DNA from 4 places in the Ensifer sp. 1H6 genome. Region 2 is predicted to be linked to each of the others. Evidence: riboswitches for the same ligand, from Rfam matches in the RefSeq annotation. Region 2 holds a riboswitch; each other region holds the start of a gene.
What was found. Region 2 has a riboswitch for cobalamin ahead of nrdH (glutaredoxin-like protein NrdH). Riboswitches for the same ligand answer to the same signal wherever they lie in the genome.
Positions count from the first base shown of each region.

Region 1 (4,730 bases), on a different contig from region 2:
GCAGCGTGCCGACCGAAACGGCATCCTTGAGGCTGGAGACAAACAGCGGCAACACGCGCATGCCTTCGGCGGCAAGCGCCTCGATCAGCGCTTCGACCGGCCGGGTCTCGCCGCTCTGGACCAGGGCGCGATAAAAGCAGATCCCGACTGCCGGGGGTTCGAATCCCTCCCCCGCGACCATCCGCTCTTGGACACGTGCCTTCCATTCGCTGACGCCGATGACGCCCGCGCCCGGCCACCAGATGCCGGCCTTGAGCAGCGGTTTTGCCGGCTGCGGCTTTTCCGCGTCTGAGATCAACGCCTCGGCGTAGTCGAGGAACAGGCCGGCATTGTCAGCGCCGCCCTCGGTGAAATAGGCCCAGAGGCGCTGGCGGTCGTCGGCCTCAACGGTCGAAAACGGCTCGAGGCCGGGATCGGGCTTGTCGTCGCCGGGCAGCACCGCGATCTGGAAGCGGTGGGTGACGGCGGCGGCATGCAATGCTTCCAGCACATAACGGAAATAGCTGGCGCCACCGAGCGGCCTGACCACGATGAGTTTTGCATGCCTTGCCGTGCGCTCGACATAGGTGTCGACCGACATCGGGTGCATCAGGTTCATCAGGCTGGCGATGCGCAGGCTCAGCTCCCCGTCGCGCCGGCCATGGGCCGCCGCGATCGACGAAAGCTCGGTGTCGGCGCCGACAGGAAAAGCACGTCGGCCGGCGTTTGCCCCAGGTCGATCGCCTCGTTGCCGTCGGCGATCGTTCCTTTCTGGGCGAGAAGCAGATGCATGTTTCTGTCCGTTCGAGCAATTCCAGGAAAAGCGTGAAATGGCTTTCCTGGAATTGCGTTGCTTCAAGGAGTTAGGCGAGTGCGGTGATGGCGGCGCGCACCGCAGCTTCGTCCATGTCGTGCAGGCCGATGACGACGAGGCGCGTACCGCGCTTCTCGCCAGCCGCCCAGGCACGGTCGTAATACTGGTCGATGCGGGCGCCAACGGCCTGGATCAGCAGGCGCATCGGCTTGCCGGGCACGTCGGCAAAGCCCTTGAGGCGCAGCACGTCATGCTCTGATATCACGCCCTTGAGGCGATCGATGAAACCTGCCGGATCGGCAATCGCGCCGAGCTCGACGACGAAGCTGTCGAACTCGTCATGAGAGTGCTCCTCGCCGGCCTCATGTTCCATCTCGTGGTGAGACTTGCGGTTGGCGATATCGCTTTCCGTGCCGACGCCGAGGCCGAGCAGGATGGCAGCGGCAACTTCGCCGTTCTTCGCCTCGATCATTGTTGGCTTGCGGTTAGTGCGCGAAGCGACCTCGTCGCGCACGGCCTTGAGGCCGGAGGCGTCGATCAGATCGGTCTTGTTGAGCACGATCAGGTCGGCGGCGGTCAACTGGTCCTCGAACAGTTCCTCGATCGGGCTTTCGTGGTCGAGATTGTCGTCCTCGACACGCAACGCATCGACCTTGTCATGGTCGTCGGCAAAACGGCCGGCGGCAACGGCGGCACTGTCGACCACGGTGACGACGCCATCGACGGTGACTTCGCTGCGGATATCAGGCCAGTTGAAGGCGGCGATCAGCGGCTGCGGCAAAGCGAGGCCCGAGGTTTCAATGATGATATGGTCAGGACGATTTTCGCGCTCGAGCAGCTTGGTCATGGTCGGGATGAAATCATCGGCAACCGTGCAGCAGATGCAGCCATTGGTAAGCTCAATGATATCGTCTTCCGAGCAGGCTTCTGCGCCGCAGCCCTTCAGCACGTCGCCGTCGACGCCGAGATCGCCGAACTCGTTGATGATGAGCGCAATGCGCTTGCCATCGGCGTTCTGCAGCAGATTGCGGATCATCGTCGTCTTGCCGGCACCGAGGAAGCCGGTGATGACGGTCGCCGGGATCTTGCCCTGGTTGGCTCTGGCAGTGGTCATGGATCAACCCTTCATTTTCAGCGGCAATCCGGCCGCGACAAAGTAAACTTCCGCGGATTTCTCCGCAACGATCTGGTGAAGCCGGCCGGCATGGTCGCGGAAATCGCGGACCATGCGGTTCTCGGGCACGATGCCGAGGCCGACTTCGTTGGAAACAAGGATGAGGCGCGCCCGCGCCTCCGGCAGGAAAGCGGCAAGGGCCGCGAACTCTGCCGCCATGTCGCGCCCTTCCATCATCAGGTTGGTGACCCACAGCGTCAGGCAGTCGACGAGCACCACGCGGTTCTCGTCATCGATGCGCGTCAGCAGCGAAACGAGGTCGAGCGGCTCTTCATGCGTCGTCCAGCCTTCGCCGCGCCTTGCCCGGTGATGGTCGATGCGCTCGCGCATCTCGTCGTCCCAGGCACGGCCGGTCGCGACATAGTGCATGCCGAGCCCGGAGGCTTCGACGAGCCTTTCGGAAAAGCTGGATTTGCCGGAACGGGCACCGCCGAGGACCAGAACCGGCCCGGCATGGGAAATGCTCATGTGCGTTGCAGCCTCACGCGCTTGGTCGCGAATTCGAGCGGCAACAGGATTTCACCGCGCCGACGGCGCGTTCGGGAAACGATCGATGAGCCAAGACAACCTCCGTGATGGCGTGGGAAGCGGGCTTCCCTTCGGGCGGAATGCCCCTGTCGGACGGCAGGTCTCCTGGCTCACGGCGTCACGAGCCCACCACATCGCGCCCCGCGTGATCACGCGAAGACCGATGCTTGGGCCCGAACGGCCCGCCTCACCTTCCCGGCGTTTTCTGGTTTCGTGAAAGGCGGACGATTCGTAGAAGAAGAGGCGTCCAACCCGGCTGATCACGAAGCCACGCCAGTGGCTTTTCCGGCTGAATTCCAAACCGCCTTCGATTGCCCCATGCAATCGAAAGGAAGCCGGCTATCAGCCCGATGGCGAACCCTGACCGTTCTACAGTCGCGGGGTCGGCTGCGATAAGGATGCCCGATTTGGGTCCATCCGTCACATTCCCAATTATTCCCCCGCATCGCCACGATCCGGGGAAACCATCCAACGTCAGATGATTAGGAAGCGGGCGCCGCAAAGTCAATCGACGCGTGCGACACGCCACCCGTCGAGATGCGGCGCGCGACAATTTGCCGGCAGCAGGCCGCAAAGGCCACTCCTGCATGTTTTTATCCTTAGATGGTATTCGACCTAAGGATAAAAACATGCAGCAATTCAAAGTGTTACAGCGACCTTTGCGCGTCCAGTAAGACGCGCGGCGCTGTAGTCGACGTCGGAGCGGACGCTCCACGGCAACTGAACTTTATTTTAGCAACGTCAGATATTGCGATAGAGTAGCCGAAAGTCGTTTCGATTATCCGGAAGGCAGATGGAACGCAGGCTCACCGCCGTGATGATTGCCGACGTTTCCGGCTATGGACTGCTCACCCAAGCCGACGAAGAGGGTACGTGTGCCCGCTTTCAGGCCGATCTGCACGGCCTGTTCGAACAAAGGATTGCCGCACATCGCGGGCGGTTGATCAAGACCATGGGCGACGGGTTATTGGTCGAGTTCCAGAGTGTCGTCGAGGCGGTCCGTTGTGCGGTGGAGGTTCAGCGCGCGAAATCCGAAAGCCGCGGCTCCGATCAGGGTCGACTGGAATTCCGCATCGGCATCAATCTTGGCGACGTCATCGTTGAAGGCGACGACATTCACGGCGATGGAGTGATCATTGCCGAGCGCCTGCAGAGCCTCGCCGAACCGGGTGGGATCATCATCTCCGGCACCGCCTACGACCAGGTCGAGAAGCACCTCGATGTCGGCTTCGTCTTTCTCGGCGAACAACGCCTGAAGCATATCGAAAAGCCGGTGCGGACTTACCGGCTGGGGCTGAACGAAGCCCGCCCCGGCAGCGTAAAGGTCGCTGGGCGCCACGCGAAGCGCTGGGCGGCACTCGTTACGTCTGCTGTCGTGCTCGGCGCTGCTGCCGGCGTGGCCTGGTGGCGGCCCTGGGAGTCGCCTGTGGAAACGGTCCAGATACAACCACCGAATCTGACCGCGCCGGACAAGCCGTCGATCGCGGTGCTTCCGTTTGCCAACGTGAGCGACGATCCCAGGCAGGAGTATTTCGCCGATGGCATGACCGATGGCCTTGTCACCGAGCTGGCTCAGGTATCCGGCTTGTTCGTTATCGCGCGTAACTCGACCTTCACCTACAAGGGCAGGGCGGTGACACCCAGGCAGGTGTCCAAGGAACTCGGTGTCCGATACGTCCTCGAAGGCAGTGTGCAGCGTGCCGGAGAACAGCTACGGATCAATGTTCAGCTCATAGATTCTCTCAGCGGCGGCCACGTTTGGGCCGGCAAGTTCGACGGTTCACTTTCCGATGTCTTTGCGCTGCAGGACGAAGTGATGCGCGGCATTGCCGACGCGCTTGCGCTTCGGTTGAATCCTGACGAGCAGATGGCCTTCGGACGCAAGGAAACGACGGTCCCGGCGGCCTTCGATGCGTTCCTGCGCGGCTGGGAGCATCACCGGCGCACGACCCCCGAAGATTTTGCAAAGGCAGTGCCTTTTTTCGAGCAGGCGATTGCGCTCGATCCTGCCTATGGACGAGCCTATGCCGCCGCCGCCATGGTCTACGCGCGCGTCTACCTGTGGCGTTGGCATTATCGGCTTGATATCTCGCGGATCGAAGCTAGAGCCAAGGCGCTACAATTTCTAAGGACCGCGCAGAAACACAAAACAGCGCTCGCCTATCAGGCGGCCGCTCTCCTGTCCGAAGCGGCCTGGCAGCATGCCGATGCGCTCGCCGAACTCAAGGAAGCGAT
Region 1 covers NZ_MOAI01000032.1:26,163-30,892, forward strand. The annotation lists partial or broken gene cobN (cobaltochelatase subunit CobN) at 1-771, opposite strand, end outside; gene cobW (cobalamin biosynthesis protein CobW) at 843-1,907, opposite strand; gene cobU (bifunctional adenosylcobinamide kinase/adenosylcobinamide-phosphate guanylyltransferase) at 1,911-2,435, opposite strand; cobalamin riboswitch at 2,573-2,979, opposite strand; gene BKP54_RS28390 (adenylate/guanylate cyclase domain-containing protein) at 3,289-4,730, shown strand, end outside.
Region 1: it holds a riboswitch for cobalamin, as region 2 does, so the genes downstream of both, cobU (bifunctional adenosylcobinamide kinase/adenosylcobinamide-phosphate guanylyltransferase) here and nrdH (glutaredoxin-like protein NrdH) in region 2, are expected to answer to the same signal.

Region 2 (4,730 bases):
CTCAGCCTGCTTGCCCGCGCATTCGAGCCGGGCCTGGCCAATCCCGAGCAGGTCTTTGCAAAATCGATTGCTGCGGTCGAGGCACGGCTGACCTCGCTCAAGGTCCACGATCCACTCGTTGCCGGACGCTTGAAGAACCTGACGGCAGCAGACAGCCGCCGTCAATCGAGTTTTGCAACGCGCCGGCGCCGGCACGAAGACAGGCTGGCACTGCCGCTCTTCCCGACGACGACGATCGGCTCCTTCCCGCAGACGTCAGAGGTGCGCCAGGCACGATCGCTGCATGCCAAGGGCGAGCTCAGCTATGTCGACTACCTCGCCTACCTGCGCCAGGAGACGGAGAAGGCCGTGCGCTGGCAGGAGGAAATCGGCATCGAGGTGCTGGTGCACGGCGAATTCGAGCGCAACGACATGGTGCAGTATTTCGGCGAGCAGCTCTCCGGCTATGGGTTCACTCAGAGCGGTTGGGTGCAGAGCTACGGCTCGCGCTACGTACGCCCGCCGATCATCTTCGGCGATGTCTCGCGCCCGAACCCGATGACGGTCGATTGGGCAACCTATGCGCAGTCGCTGACGGACAAGCCGATGAAGGGCATGCTCACCGGCCCGGTGACGATGCTGCAATGGTCGTTCGTGCGCGACGACCTGCCCCGGTCGATCGTATGCCGGCAGATCGCACTGGCGCTGCGCGACGAAGTCACCGACCTGGAAACGGCCGGTATCGCCGTGATCCAGATCGACGAACCGGCGCTGCGCGAGGGACTGCCACTGAGACAGGCCGATCGAAAGGCCTATCTCGACTGGGCGGTCGGGTGCTTCCGCATCAGCGCCTCCGGCGTCGGTGACGAAACCCAGATCCACACCCACATGTGCTACTCGGAGTTCAACGACATCATGGCGGCGATTGCGGCAATGGATGCCGATGTCATCTCCATCGAAACCTCGCGCTCGAAGATGGAGTTGCTCGGCGCCTTTATCGATCAGGCCTATCCGAACGAGATCGGCCCCGGCGTCTACGACATCCACTCGCCGCGGGTACCCACTGTCAACGAGATGGTGCATCTGATCGAACAGGCGACCGACGGTCTGACGCCGGCGCAGATCTGGGTCAATCCGGATTGTGGTCTGAAAACAAGGCGGTGGGAGGAAGTTCGCCCGGCACTCGTCAACATGGTGCAGGCGGCGCAAGCGCTGCGGCGATCCTTTGCTGCCGCCCGGCGAGAAGCCGCAAACGCATGATGGGCGACAGCACTATCGAGACGGCGCCGGGGGAACCCCCGGCGCCTGCCACCTGGGTGCAGCCTTGGACAAACGGGCAATGAAATTTGATCGAAGGCTACCTCAGAGGCATTATGAACCCGCCATCGAGCCATGCCGATATCTCAAGCAAATTACACCTCGACGGCGTCGCCTCTATTTACTCGCCCGGTCCATCCACAAACTTGCACGTTGCTTCCGTTATCCCTGCGTCGAGGCACTTCCACTTCTGTTCAACAAGATTCATTATCCTTGTCAGGAAGCGGGAAAAATCCTTGTTGTTAGAACTTCGCGTGCTGACTCCAAACACGTGAGCTTGCGCATCGGCAACACAAGTCGCTAGCTCCAATTCTCTTACATCATCGTTCGCTATAACGAGCCCTCTATCGAATAGTCCGTCCTCTGAGAAATTGATATAGGATGCGCAGTCGCCAGAACCGGCATTCGCAGAACCATCCAAAATACTCTTGACATCCCCATCGAAATGGAACGAGGCCAATTTTTTATAGTCTATTTTCCCGCTGACAATAATTTTATTTTCAAAAATTATACTAATTGAACTCTTCCCAAGTTTCGTTTCTGGTCTCGTATCAACTCTCGCCGCAACGGCTAGCAATTTTATGACAGAGAATGCCACGTCTCTTTGATTTAATGATCCGCCACTTAGACCAATTCCAATATACTCTGGAAAGGGTACAAAATGTAAGACTTCACCACGCATTGGGCCAAAAAAGTCATTATTTTGAGAGGCGTAAGCGGGAGCAGGAATGCTGCACACAACAGCCAGCCCGGCCAAAAAGAAATATTGCCTGACGATGCTTCTTTCAGTCACAGAACAAACCCTACAAGCTGGGGCCAGCCTTGAACGCCAGGAAGCGCATGCCCTACACTTCACGATCGTCTGCCCGCACTCGCCATAGCACCTGACCGCACCCGAAGCGAGAGCGCGGAGACTAACACAACCTTATCTCCCCAGCTCGCTTCGAACGCCAACATCGTGCCACACCTGATGCCGGTAAGATCGCACCGATGGCGCGGACCCATCGCGGGCCCTGTGAATATCAAGTCCTGGGCCGCAAAAGCTTCGACCGGCGCTCACGATCTGAATGGCACGGTCACGTTCCCAACTGGCGGCACTCACGAGATGAGTGTGCCGCCATCCACAGGCTTCGCCGACACTTGTCGTTTACTCCCCGCTATCCACACCCGAAAAAATATTGTCCGCCTCCCAGGTGGCTTCGACATGGAACCTATTGACGCAATTTTCCCGACATATACTATATCTAGTGTTCGAGGTTCTCCCGATTCGCAAGGATTGGGAGCGAAGATGGGAATACGGTGCCGTCGTAGCGATTTCGCTTGGCTAAGCCGTGGCTGCCCCCGCAACTGTAAACGGCGAGCAACTGTCCAGCATTCGGCCACTGAAGCATGATGCTTCGGGAAGGTCCGGACAGAAGCACCGACCCGTGAGCCAGGAGACCTGCCTCGATCGATAAACGTCCACGGGCGGGGTGTCCGGAGAGGTCAGAGGTGTGCATGGGGCAGGATGAAACCTGCCTGATCGTCTCGACGTCTCCCCGGAAGCGCCGTCTTCAACTTCGGGGTGAAGTCATGTCCGCGTCATCGAATTCCTATCATTCGCCAATGAAGAGGCGCGGGAAGCCGCGAATCTGACGAACAACCGCGCCCGGGTCTTCTCGACCCGAGCAAGCGGTCATCCTGCCAGTCCTGCATTTCGCCGGATCGCTTGTGCGTATCCGCATGCCTTTTCATGCCCAGATCCAGCCGACCAAACGAGGAAGAAATGAACGTCACCGTCTACAGCAAGCCCGCCTGCGTCCAGTGCACCGCAACCTATCGCGCGCTCGACCGCCAGGGCGTCAACTACGAGGTGATCGACATTTCGGTCGACCAGGACGCGTTCGAGACGGTCAAGGGCCTTGGCTACATGCAGGTTCCCGTCGTCATCGCCGGTCCGGAGCACTGGGCAGGCTTCCGCCCCGACAAGATCAGCGCGCTGTCCTGAAGCCGAGGTACGGCGCGATGGGGCTGATCGTCTATTTTTCTACCCGCTCGGAAAACACCCATCGCTTCGTCGGCAAGGTCGGCCTGCGCGCCAGACGCATTCCCGTCAGCACGACTGACGCGCCGCTCGACGTGCACGAACCCTATGTGCTCGTCGTCCCGACCTATTGCGGCGACGACGGTCGGGGTGCCGTGCCCAAACAAGTGATCCGCTTCCTCAACAATGCGGACAACCGCTCCCACATCCGCGGCGTGATTGCCGCGGGCAACAGCAATTTCGGCGCGACCTACGGGATCGCCGGCGACGTGATCTCGGCCAAGTGCCAGGTGCCCTATCTCTACCGGTTCGAACTGTTGGGAACCGATGAGGACGTCGCCAATGTCAAAAACGGGATGGAACGATTTTGGACGTCTCAACACTCGAACGCCCCTTGAAGGCGACGGAATCGGCGCTCGATTACCACGCGCTGAACGCCATGCTGAACCTCTATGACGAGGACGGCCGGATACAGCTCGACAAGGACCGGTTGGCGGCAAAGCAGTACTTCCTGCAGCACGTCAACCAGAACACTGTGTTCTTCCATAACCTGCGCGAAAAACTCGATTACCTCGTCACCGAGGGCTACTACGAGCAGGAGATTCTCGACCAGTATTCGTTCAACTTCGTGCGCGACCTGTTCGATCACTCCTATGACAAGAAGTTCCGTTTCCCGACCTTTCTCGGCGCCTTCAAATATTACACCAGCTACACGCTGAAGACCTTCGACGGGAAGCGCTACCTCGAGCGCTACGAGGACCGGGTCTGCATGGTGGCGCTGACGCTGGCGCGCGGCGACGAGGCGCTGGCGCGCGACATGGTCGACGAGATCATCTCCGGTCGCTTCCAGCCTGCGACCCCGACCTTCCTCAACGCCGGCAAGAGGCAGCGCGGCGAGCTCGTCTCCTGCTTTCTGCTCAGGGTCGAGGACAACATGGAGAGTATCGCGCGCGGCATTAATTCGGCGCTACAATTGTCGAAGCGCGGCGGCGGCGTGGCGCTGTCGCTCACCAACATCCGCGAGGCCGGCGCCCCGATCAAGCAGATCGAAAACCAGTCGTCCGGCATCATTCCCGTGATGAAGCTGCTGGAGGATTCGTTCTCCTACGCCAACCAGCTTGGCGCCCGCCAGGGTGCCGGCGCCGTCTATCTCAACGCCCACCACCCCGACATCATGCGTTTCCTCGACACCAAGCGGGAGAACGCCGACGAGAAGATCCGTATCAAGACGCTGTCGCTGGGCGTCGTCGTTCCCGACATCACCTTCGAACTCGCCAAGAACAACGAGGACATGTACCTGTTCTCGCCCTATGACGTGGAGCGTGTCTACGGCGTTGCCTTCACCGACATCTCGGTCACGGAAAAATACCGGGAAATGGTCGCCGACAGCCGGATCCGCAAGAAGAAGATC
Region 2 covers NZ_MOAI01000009.1:98,895-103,624, reverse strand. The annotation lists gene metE (5-methyltetrahydropteroyltriglutamate--homocysteine S-methyltransferase) at 1-1,239, shown strand, start outside; gene BKP54_RS35050 (hypothetical protein) at 1,418-2,089, opposite strand; cobalamin riboswitch at 2,534-2,760, shown strand; gene nrdH (glutaredoxin-like protein NrdH) at 3,062-3,283, shown strand; gene nrdI (class Ib ribonucleoside-diphosphate reductase assembly flavoprotein NrdI) at 3,301-3,717, shown strand; gene nrdE (class 1b ribonucleoside-diphosphate reductase subunit alpha) at 3,687-4,730, shown strand, end outside.

Region 3 (4,730 bases), on a different contig from region 2:
CCAGGTGACCGTCGCCGCCGCAGAACTGATGTGCGGTGTCGGCGAACTCGGGCTGGCCTCCGGCATCAGCCATATCGTCACGGTGACCGATGTCTTCCTCGAGCGGATGTTCCGCCGCATGGGTTGCCCCGGCGAGCGCATCGCTGACCCGCACCGGATCGGCTCGGTCTATGCCGTAGCGGTCGCCTGGGAAGTGACGCCGTCGCTGCTCAGCGCCATGAAGGCCGTAGCGGCGATCGAAGGCACGGTTCTTGAACGGCCGATGTCGCTGGAGACGGCACGCGCCGCCTGATCTCTAACGCTCCTTCCGTTCCTCCCACCGGACGGAGCTGTTAACGCAATGCGAGGCTTGTCGTTGCACCGGCGGCGACAAGCCTTATGATAGGGCTGAAACAGGAAGTGCCGACAGCGACCGAACCCGGACAACAAGGGTGGCGCCGTGCGGTTGCAGGAATGGACGTTCGCCCGTGTTCCGGAACATGAAAACCCTAGCCGCGGCGACCTTGCCGCTGCTTCTGGTTCTTGCCGATCAGGCGCTGGCCTCCAGCGTGTGCGACCGCCTGAACACTCGGCTCGCCGAACTGCCCGCCGCCATCGAAACTACGGCCGATACCCGCGATTATGCGAGCGCGATTTCCCGACAGAACATCGAATTGCGCCGGGCGCGCAACGATCGCCGACGCGCCGGCTGCGGCACAGGCAGCGTCGTCGTCTTCAACGGCGGCGACCCGGATATCTGCACAGACATCAACAGTCTGATCGCCGAGATGGAAGACAATCTGCGCATCCTCAAATCGGAGCGCCAGCAGCTGATGTCAGGCGATGGAGACGATACGCGCCGGCGCATCCTCGCCGCCCTCGAGATCAACGGTTGCTATGGTGGCAGCGAGGAATTTGCGACCGCCGACCCGGACGAGCCGGAAACGTACCGCAACATCCTGCGCGATCTGCCGCCGGACGAAAGCTACGGACCAATGCTGCGGGACGGCGAAATGGGCACCTACCCGCCGGAAAGCGGCGTCTATTCCGGCACGCTTCGCACCATGTGCGTGCGCACTTGCGATGGCGCCTTCTTCCCGATCTCGTCCGAGGCAAGCCCTGTGGACTTCGCCCGCGACGAGCAGGCCTGCCGCGCCCGCTGCCCGGGTGCCGAAACAGAACTATTTTTCCACGACCTGGCGACCGAGGAGAGCGACCAGATGGTCTCCGCCTCGACGGGACGCCCCTATAAAGAACTGCCAAACGCCTTTGCCTATCGGACGCGCGGCGTCGGCAAGCCGGGCATTTGCGGTTGCCAGATTCCAAAGATCGCGACGACGCCCAAGGCTTCCAGTGGCAACACTGGCAACAGCGAATCGTCGATCATCGTCATCGAGGGCAAGAAGGAAGCGGCCGCCCCTACCGCCAAGGCGGCTGCGGAGGAGCGCCCCTACGATCCCGCCAAGAGCAAGGTGCGGGTCATCGGGCCGACGTTCCTTCCCCAGGAGGAAACGTCGATCGACCTTCGCCATCCGAAGGGTCCGGGCTACCAGCCGGTTCAGAGCAACTGATCGCAGCGTCTGCCTTTCGGCAGGTTCCCCAGCCTTCCTCGAACACCAGCTCCTCCAGCGGCAGCCGCTGGCGCCAGCCCTTAACCGCAAGTTCCGGCTCCTGGTAAAGGCGATCGACATATCCGAGGCAAAGCCAGGCGACGATCACGACATGATCGGGAATGCCGAGGATCGCCTTGATCTCATTTTCATGAAAGATACTGACCCAGCCGACACCAACGCCTTCGGCGCGCGCCGCAAGCCAGAGGTTCTGCACGGCACAGACGGTGGAATAGAGATCCATCTGCGGGTTATGGGTGCGCCCGAGAACGACCGCTCCACCGCGCGTGCGGTCGCAGGTGACGCAGATGCTCAAGGGTGCCTTGCGGATCCCCTCCAGCTTCAGGGAGCGGTATTTCGCTTGGCGGTCGCCATCGAACATCAATGCCGCTTCGTCGTTGGCGCGGGAAAAGGCCTGCCATACCCGCTCGCGGGTTTCGGCCTGCCGGACCACGACGAAATTCCACGGTTGCATGAAACCCACCGATGGCGCCCGGTGCGCAGCATTGAGCAGGCGCATCACCACATCGTCAGGCAAGGGTTCGGCCAGGAACTGATCCCGCACGTCCCGGCGCGTTTCGATGGCTCGATAGACGGCTTCGCGCTCGTCGGATGAAAAGGCCTCTGCAGCCGCAAGGCCGCCATTAGCGTCAGTCAGCATCGTTCGATCCCCAACAATGCACAACCTTCCGCCGTCCGCGCGGATATCGGTCTATCTTGCCAGGCCGGTCTTCTGACTTCGGATCAACCGGCCGCCTCACCTTCCCAGATCACATGAAGATCCAGTGGCAAGATCTTGAGCAAGCTCAAAATCCCTAGAGGCAGTCGTCCCCGTCACAGCGTTGGGCACGTTCCGGAATAACACCGGATTCCCGATTCTCCCGCGTTGCGGGCACCTGACGGCGTCATAAGGGCACAGCCCACAGGGAATGACAAGCAAGTCCGGCGTCGCTTGCCGGTCACTCCACAGGGCCTCGCGACAGCGTCAGATGTCAGAGCGGCGCGACCGGATGCGGCGAGCCGTCATAGCCGCCCCACACCGACTGGTCGAAGCAGATGACCGACCCCGTCATCAGGCCGGACTCATCCGACGAGAGATAGGCGCAGGCACGCGCGACTTCCTTGGGGTCGACAAGCCGACCGAAGGGTTGGCTGGCGGCCGCCTTTTCGAGCCAGTCGTCTGCCGCCCCATGAAATTCGCGCTGGATGCGGTCTTCCCCTTCGGACGCCATCCAGCCGATATTGAGGCCATTGACGCGAATGCGGTTGCGCAGCAGCGCATAGGAGGTGTTCTTGGTCAGCGTCTCCAGCGCCCCCTTCGACGAGCAATAGGCGGCGATAAACGGCTGACCGGCCATCGCCGACATCGAGCCAATATTGACGATGGTGCCCTGCGTGCCCTCCCGCCGCATCAGCTTTACCGCTTCCTGCATCAGGAAGAACGGTGCGCGCACATTGACAGCGAACATCCGGTCGAACAGTTCGGGGCTGGTGTCCAGGATGGTGCCGCGATCGGTGATCGCCGCCGCATTGACCAGCGCATCGACGCGCCCGAATGTGGCGTCGCAGGCGCTGACGACCTTGCGCGCGTCCTCGACCTTTTCGAGGTCTGCCTCGACATAAAGTACCTGCGCGCCGGTTGCCTTGCGGATCTGCTCGGCCTTCGCTTCGCCCTTGGCAACGTTGCGTCCACAGATGACGACACCTTTAGCCCCACGTTCCGCAAACAGGTTGGCGATCGTTGCGCCCAGCCCCTGCGTCCCGCCGGTGACGATGGCGATCTTGCCGTCGAGACGGCCATATTGCTCGGTCATGAAAGTCCTCCCAGAATTGAAAGTGAGATGAAAACAGGGCGACCGGCCCCCGCCGCAGAACGCCGGGGACCGGAAAGATCGATTCTGCCGTTCAGCTCAGCTTGCGCTGTGCCTGCTCGCCAAGCGCGCTTCTGAAATCCGCATCGCTCCACCTGCCTGCCAGCGCCTCATGCATCAGTTGCGCCTGGGTCTTCGGCGCGAGACCGCCCAGCGGCGGATCGCGATCGAGATTGGTCGGGAAGGAATAGCCCTCGGCACAGGACGCAATCGCATTGGCCGCCTCATCGGCCGAAAGCGTGCCGGATGCCACGAGTGCGGTCAGCGCCGGGTAGAGGGCTGCACTCATCCTGGCGCGATCGACGGTCTCCATCGCCCTCCCGAAGGCCGAGGAGACCTGGAGCAGGTTGGCGACGCGCTTGATATCAGTCGAATGATTGCTGCCGGCCGCATGGAAGAGAGCCGGGTTGAAGAAGACGACATCGCCCTTTTCCAACGGCAGCTGCACGTGATGCTGGTCGAAATAGGCCCGGAACTCCGGACGTTTCAACGCGAGATAGCCGGGCACGTAGGTCTGGCTATAGGGAAGGAAAAGCGTTGGACCGCTCTCGATCGGCATGTCGCAATGGGCAACGGCACCTTGCAACGTCAGCACCGGCGACAGCCTGTGCACATGAACAGGATACTGCTCGATGACATCAGAGGTCTGGAATCCCAGATGATAGTCGCGATGGGCCGCCTGCGACGCGCCGCCGGGATTGACGCGATTGACCTGCGCCGTCAGCTGGTAGTTCGGACCAAGCCAGGCTTCGCTGACGAGCGCGATGATGGCGTTGGCGTAATAGGCGGCAAAGTTCTCAGGGCTTTTCAGGCAGTGTTTTTCGAGCGAATTCCAGATCCTGTCGTTAGCGCCGGGCTTGGCAAAGTGGTCGCCGCCGCCACTGTTGGTGCGGTGTTGCTCGTCGATGATGGCGTCAAAGATGCCGCTGGCCGCATCGATGACTGATGTGTCGGCATAGGCGTGCTTGAACACCGCCACCCCGGGCCCGGTTGCCAGCACCTCGCAGATTTCGGCCAGGGCAGCGCGGCGCCCCTCGGTCGTGGCGCAGGCGGCAACCAGGCTGGCGCTGTCATAGATCAGCACATTTTTCTCGCAGGCGAGCGCGTGTGGATAATCAGCAAGGTTCGTCTGCCGCTCCACCTCCGCACGGAACGCCTCGATGTCGCAGGCATCCTCGCTCAGCCACACACGGTCGAGGCGCTGGCGCGCCCTGTTGTCGGTCTTCATCTCGTTCCTCCTCAGAAACTTTCGATGTCCCGACTATAGGCG
Region 3 covers NZ_MOAI01000002.1:214,375-219,104, forward strand. The annotation lists gene BKP54_RS03875 (acyl-homoserine-lactone synthase) at 1-292, shown strand, start outside; gene BKP54_RS03880 (DUF2865 domain-containing protein) at 480-1,550, shown strand; gene bluB (5,6-dimethylbenzimidazole synthase) at 1,459-2,250, opposite strand; cobalamin riboswitch at 2,295-2,504, opposite strand; gene BKP54_RS03890 (SDR family oxidoreductase) at 2,582-3,403, opposite strand; gene BKP54_RS03895 (phytanoyl-CoA dioxygenase family protein) at 3,495-4,688, opposite strand.
Region 3: it holds a riboswitch for cobalamin, as region 2 does, so the genes downstream of both, bluB (5,6-dimethylbenzimidazole synthase) here and nrdH (glutaredoxin-like protein NrdH) in region 2, are expected to answer to the same signal.

Region 4 (4,730 bases), on a different contig from region 2:
CGCTTCGGCCAGGCGCCGCGACAACGAATCGAATGTCACATGGGCTTCAGCCATCGCCATGTCTGACACATGCGATATCAGTGGGTTGAAGCGTGGACGCCCCTTCATCTCATAAATACGGCTGATCGCATCGGGATTGGTGGCGTCCGCTGCCAGGCCGTAGACCGTCTCGGTCGGAATCGCGACGGGCTCGCCTTCGGCAAGCACCGCACAGGCACGCTCGATCGCCCGTTCCGGCTCGGTCCGTGTATCGATGATTTCGGCCATGTCGCTTCCGTTTCCCTTTCCGAGGCTTCCTTAAAGGAGCCACGGTGAAAACAGAACGATTTTCTTCAGGCAACCGGGTCTGCGCTTCAGAGGCTGCGAATGATGCGCTTCAATGCCTCGTCGCGCGCGCCGAGCATCAGCACGTTCTTGAGCGCGACTTTCGGGTCGTCGGTACGAAAGAGCAGCCCGTTGTCGCGAACGCTGCGATTGATGGTCATCTGCCCCTCTGGCGCATCGGGCTCGATGGCAACGGCGAAGTACATTCGGGAATAGCCGGTCTGGATGCGTTCGAAGAAGTGTTTCTCGTCGCCGAGGTCACAGAAGAAGTTGGCGAAATAGAACGACCAGGTGACGTCCTTGGACGGGGCGAGATGTGTTCTCGCCGCCGTGACATGGCAATAGCCGAGATGCGGCCGACCGGTGAGCGTGCGGTGGAAGATCATCTTGGGAAACTGGATCGAGGTATGGAAGCCGTTCATCCGCTTGTGCGTCGTTTCGCCGGCGGTCGTCAGCTTGTGGGCGGTGCGCTCGGCAACCTCGTCATAGCTCAGATAACGCCGCTCGCGCTGCGACCATTGACGCCTTTCTATGCGGCCGGTGCGCAGGAACTCGGTGTGGACCGCTGTCTTCGGAGCGATCGTTGGCAGCTTCTCGGCTGCGGCGTCGTAGTATTTGAGCTTTGCCATGAACTTCAATGCGCTGTTTGCCGGTTCGGCCGGTTTCTCCGTCAGGCGACGCTAATGCATTATGGTTAATGGAAGATTTCACTCGCGTCGGTGGGCCTTGCCCCGCGTCACGGGAAGACATGTCGCAAAATGGCGAAGGATCCGCGCTTTCTCGCAAGCCTTGCCGGAAAAAGCGACAATTGCTCAATCCTTGAGCTATCCTATTGTTTACAATGAAAAATGATCAATCACAGGGCGTTTGGTGCGCTTGATGTGCTGTGTCGTCTTTCTGGAATCGGATGTCGTTAATCGGCAGCTACGACGATGGCTTCCGCGATTAGATATGCCTACTCAAGGTGCTGTCTTTTAGGGAAGGCGGAGAATTGGGAAGCCGGTCAAAACCCGGCGCTGCCCCCGCAACGGTGGTGGAGCGAAAGCCACGGCACAAAGCCACTGGACGGTTCCGTCCGGGAAGGCGCCGGGCTGGTCCTTGCGGACGGCTCCTGAGCCCGGAAACCAGCCTTGACGCGAACAGACCGTAACGGGTTGCGGCGGGCAGCCGGATCGGAGCCGTCATCGCACAGGCAATGCGCCCGTGCGGGTTCCAGTCCTGCCTCTCCGAAACAAGGCGAACGAGGACAGGACATGGACATCAAGGGCGATATGCTCCGCAAGCTGAAGGGTCGACGCGACGGCTACAGCCTCGACCGGGCCTTCTACATCGACCCCGACTACTACAGGCAGGATCTCGAAAGCATCTGGTACAAGGACTGGTTGTTCATCGGCCACGACTGCGAGATCCCGCGTGCCGGTAACTATTTCACCGTCCAGGTCGGCGATTATCCTGTCATTATCGTTCGCGACCGACAGGGCACGATCCGCGCCCTGCACAATTCCTGCCGTCATCGCGGTTCTCGCGTCTGCGCGCAGCACAAGGGCTCTTCGGCCAAGCTCGTCTGTCCCTATCACCAATGGACCTATGAGCTCGACGGCGCGCTGCTCTTTGCCCGCCAGATGGGCGAGGATTTCGACAAGGCGGCCCACGGCCTGAAGCCGATCCACTGCGAGACCGTCGGCGGTTACATCTTCATCAACCTGTCCGAGCAGCCGATGGATTTCGGCCCGTTCCGCGACATGGTCGCGCCCTATCTTGCGCCGCACCGCCTGGGTGAAACCAAGGTCGCCTTCGAAAGCACGATCATCGAAAAGGGCAACTGGAAACTCGTCTGGGAAAACAACCGGGAGTGCTACCATTGTGCCGCCAACCACCCCGAACTTTGCCGCACCTATCCCGAAGCGCCGACGGCGACCGGTGTGCAGGGCGCCAAGGATGATCCCGTCATTGCCGCGCATTGGGCGAAATGCGAAGCAGCCGGACTGCCGAGCGAGTTCCGGATGTCCGAGACCGGCCAGTTCCGCTCGGCGCGCATGCCGTTGATCGACGACGCCGAGAGCTACACCATGTCCGGCGCCCGCGCCGTGCGGCGGCAACTGTCGGCAGACGTTAGCCAGAAGCATATCGGCACGCTCCTGCTCTTCCATTATCCCTCGACCTGGAACCATGTGCTGGCCGACCACGCCATCACCTTCCGCGTCCTGCCGCTCGGCCCGGAGCTGACGCAGGTGACGACCAAGTGGCTGGTCAACAAGGACGCGGTTGAAGGCGTCGACTACAATCTCGAGCAACTGACGCATGTCTGGACCGAGACCAACGATCAGGACCGCCAGATCGTCGAGGAGAACGCCTTTGGTATTCGCTCGCCGGCCTACCAGTCAGGCCCCTATTCGCCCGAACACGAAGGCGGCGTGATGCAGTTCGTCGAGTGGTATTGCAAGTTCATGGAACAGCGCCTGCAGGGCGAGGCTGCTCCGCTTTCCCGGGTCGCCTGACATGCAGATGGCATCCTCGTTCCATCATTTCGACGAGCTTCATGTCTGGATCGACAGGCAGAACATGCTCGAATGCACATCGGCCGTGATCGAGACCGCCGATGTGATGACCTTTACCTTCCGGGCGGAAAAGCCGGCCTGGTTCCGCTATCTGCCTGGGCAGTTCGTCACGCTCGAGCTGCCGGTCGCCGACGAGCCGGTCATGCGCACCTACACGCTGTCGTCGACGCCCTCCCGGCCGTTGTCGATCGCCGTCACCGTCAAGGCGCAAGCCGATAGCATCGGCACGCGCTGGATGTTCGATCACCTGAAGCCCGGCATGCGGCTGAAGGCGTTCGGTCCGCTCGGCGATTTCAGCTTCGTGCGCCATCCCGGCGAAAAATATCTCTTCATATCGGCAGGCTCCGGCGTCACGCCGATGATGTCGATGACGCGCTGGATGGCGGACTGCGTTCCCGAGACCGACGTCACCTTCATTTCCTGCGCCCGCCGGCCAGACGACCTTCTGTTCCGCTCGGAACTGGAAGTGCTGGCGCGCCAGATGTCCGGGCTAAACCTCGGCTTCGTGGTCGAGGGGCATGAGTCAAGGCACGGATGGCACGGGCTGCGCGGCCGCATCGACGGCGCCAAGCTGCCGCTGCTTGCACCCGACTTCATGGAGCGCACAGTGTTTTGCTGCGGTCCGGAGCCGTTCATGCGCGGCGTGCGCGAGTTGCTGAAGGCGGCCGGTTTCGACATGAGCCGCTATCACGAGGAAAGCTTCCAGCCGGCGGCAGCACCGGCAGCCGAGGAGATAGCAGTCAGGGCAGGGGCGGCAGCCGACGCCGAAGCGCAAGGCGCCAAGGTGGTCTTCACCATGAGCGGCAAGGAGATCGAGGCCAAGCCCGGCCAGACGATCCTGCAGGCGGCGCGGGCCAACGGCGTCAGGATCGGTGCGGCCTGTGAAGGCGGCATCTGCGGTACGTGCCGGGTGATGAAAGTCGCCGGCGAGGTCGAGATGAACCACAACGGAGGTATTCTCGACGACGAAATCGATGAGGGCTACATCCTCGCCTGCTGCTCGCGGCCGCTTGGAGATGTACAGATCGAAGCCTGACAATGCTTGATGGTCGCGGGGAGCGTGTTCTTTCCGCGACGACCCGTCAGCGGCTGGCCGCGGCCGCCAGCCGCACGGCGCGGTCGTGCCGACCGAAATCGATCGACCCGGTCGCCATCATGTCGACGCCTTCGCCGGCGGCGCTGGCAGCTTCGGCGCGGCTGATAAGCAACGGCTGGCTTTCGATTTTCGCCGTCGCCTGGGCAGCGCTGGCGGCGCCGACCCCGTCGTCGGCTCTGGCAATGAGAACGAGCGGCAGTGCCTTTTCCGGCAACAGGGCGCCGCCGGCCCAGATCGGTCGCAAGGTGGCGCTGCTCATAGCCGCGACATTGACGTCGATGTCGTCAAGTGTACCGGGCACACGATAGGGACAGCGGCGTTTGCCGCAATTGATCCCTGACGAGAATTGCCACAGCGCATAGCTGTCCCAGTTGCCGATCGGAAACACATTGCGGATATCCGGCTTGTAGCGGGCATACCACAGGGGTAGTCGCGACAGCAGTCGGTGCTTCGCGCGGTTGGCCGCGATGTATTTGGCCGTGACATGATTGGTGTAGAGCATCGGGTAGCGGCCGGTGCGGGTCTTGATATGTCCGGCAAAGATCGCCGCGTCTTCGAGCGACATGAATTTGTCCGGGTCGATGCCTTCGAGATCGAGCACCATCAACTCGTCGTCGCGCGGGCTCGCATAATCGAGAAAATGGTTGGCCTGATCGACCGGGTTGCCGGGGCGGGCAAGATGATAGGCGCCCCACAGCAGCCCATGGGAGCGGGCGATCATCCGCCGTGTCTGGTAGAGCTCGCGGCTGACG
Region 4 covers NZ_MOAI01000008.1:6,463-11,192, reverse strand. The annotation lists gene BKP54_RS11450 (L-threonylcarbamoyladenylate synthase) at 1-267, opposite strand, end outside; gene BKP54_RS11445 (DUF6656 family protein) at 354-953, opposite strand; cobalamin riboswitch at 1,270-1,472, shown strand; gene BKP54_RS11440 (aromatic ring-hydroxylating dioxygenase subunit alpha) at 1,578-2,822, shown strand; gene BKP54_RS11435 (hybrid-cluster NAD(P)-dependent oxidoreductase) at 2,824-3,918, shown strand; gene BKP54_RS11430 (GH25 family lysozyme) at 3,965-4,730, opposite strand, start outside.
Region 4: it holds a riboswitch for cobalamin, as region 2 does, so the genes downstream of both, BKP54_RS11440 (aromatic ring-hydroxylating dioxygenase subunit alpha) here and nrdH (glutaredoxin-like protein NrdH) in region 2, are expected to answer to the same signal.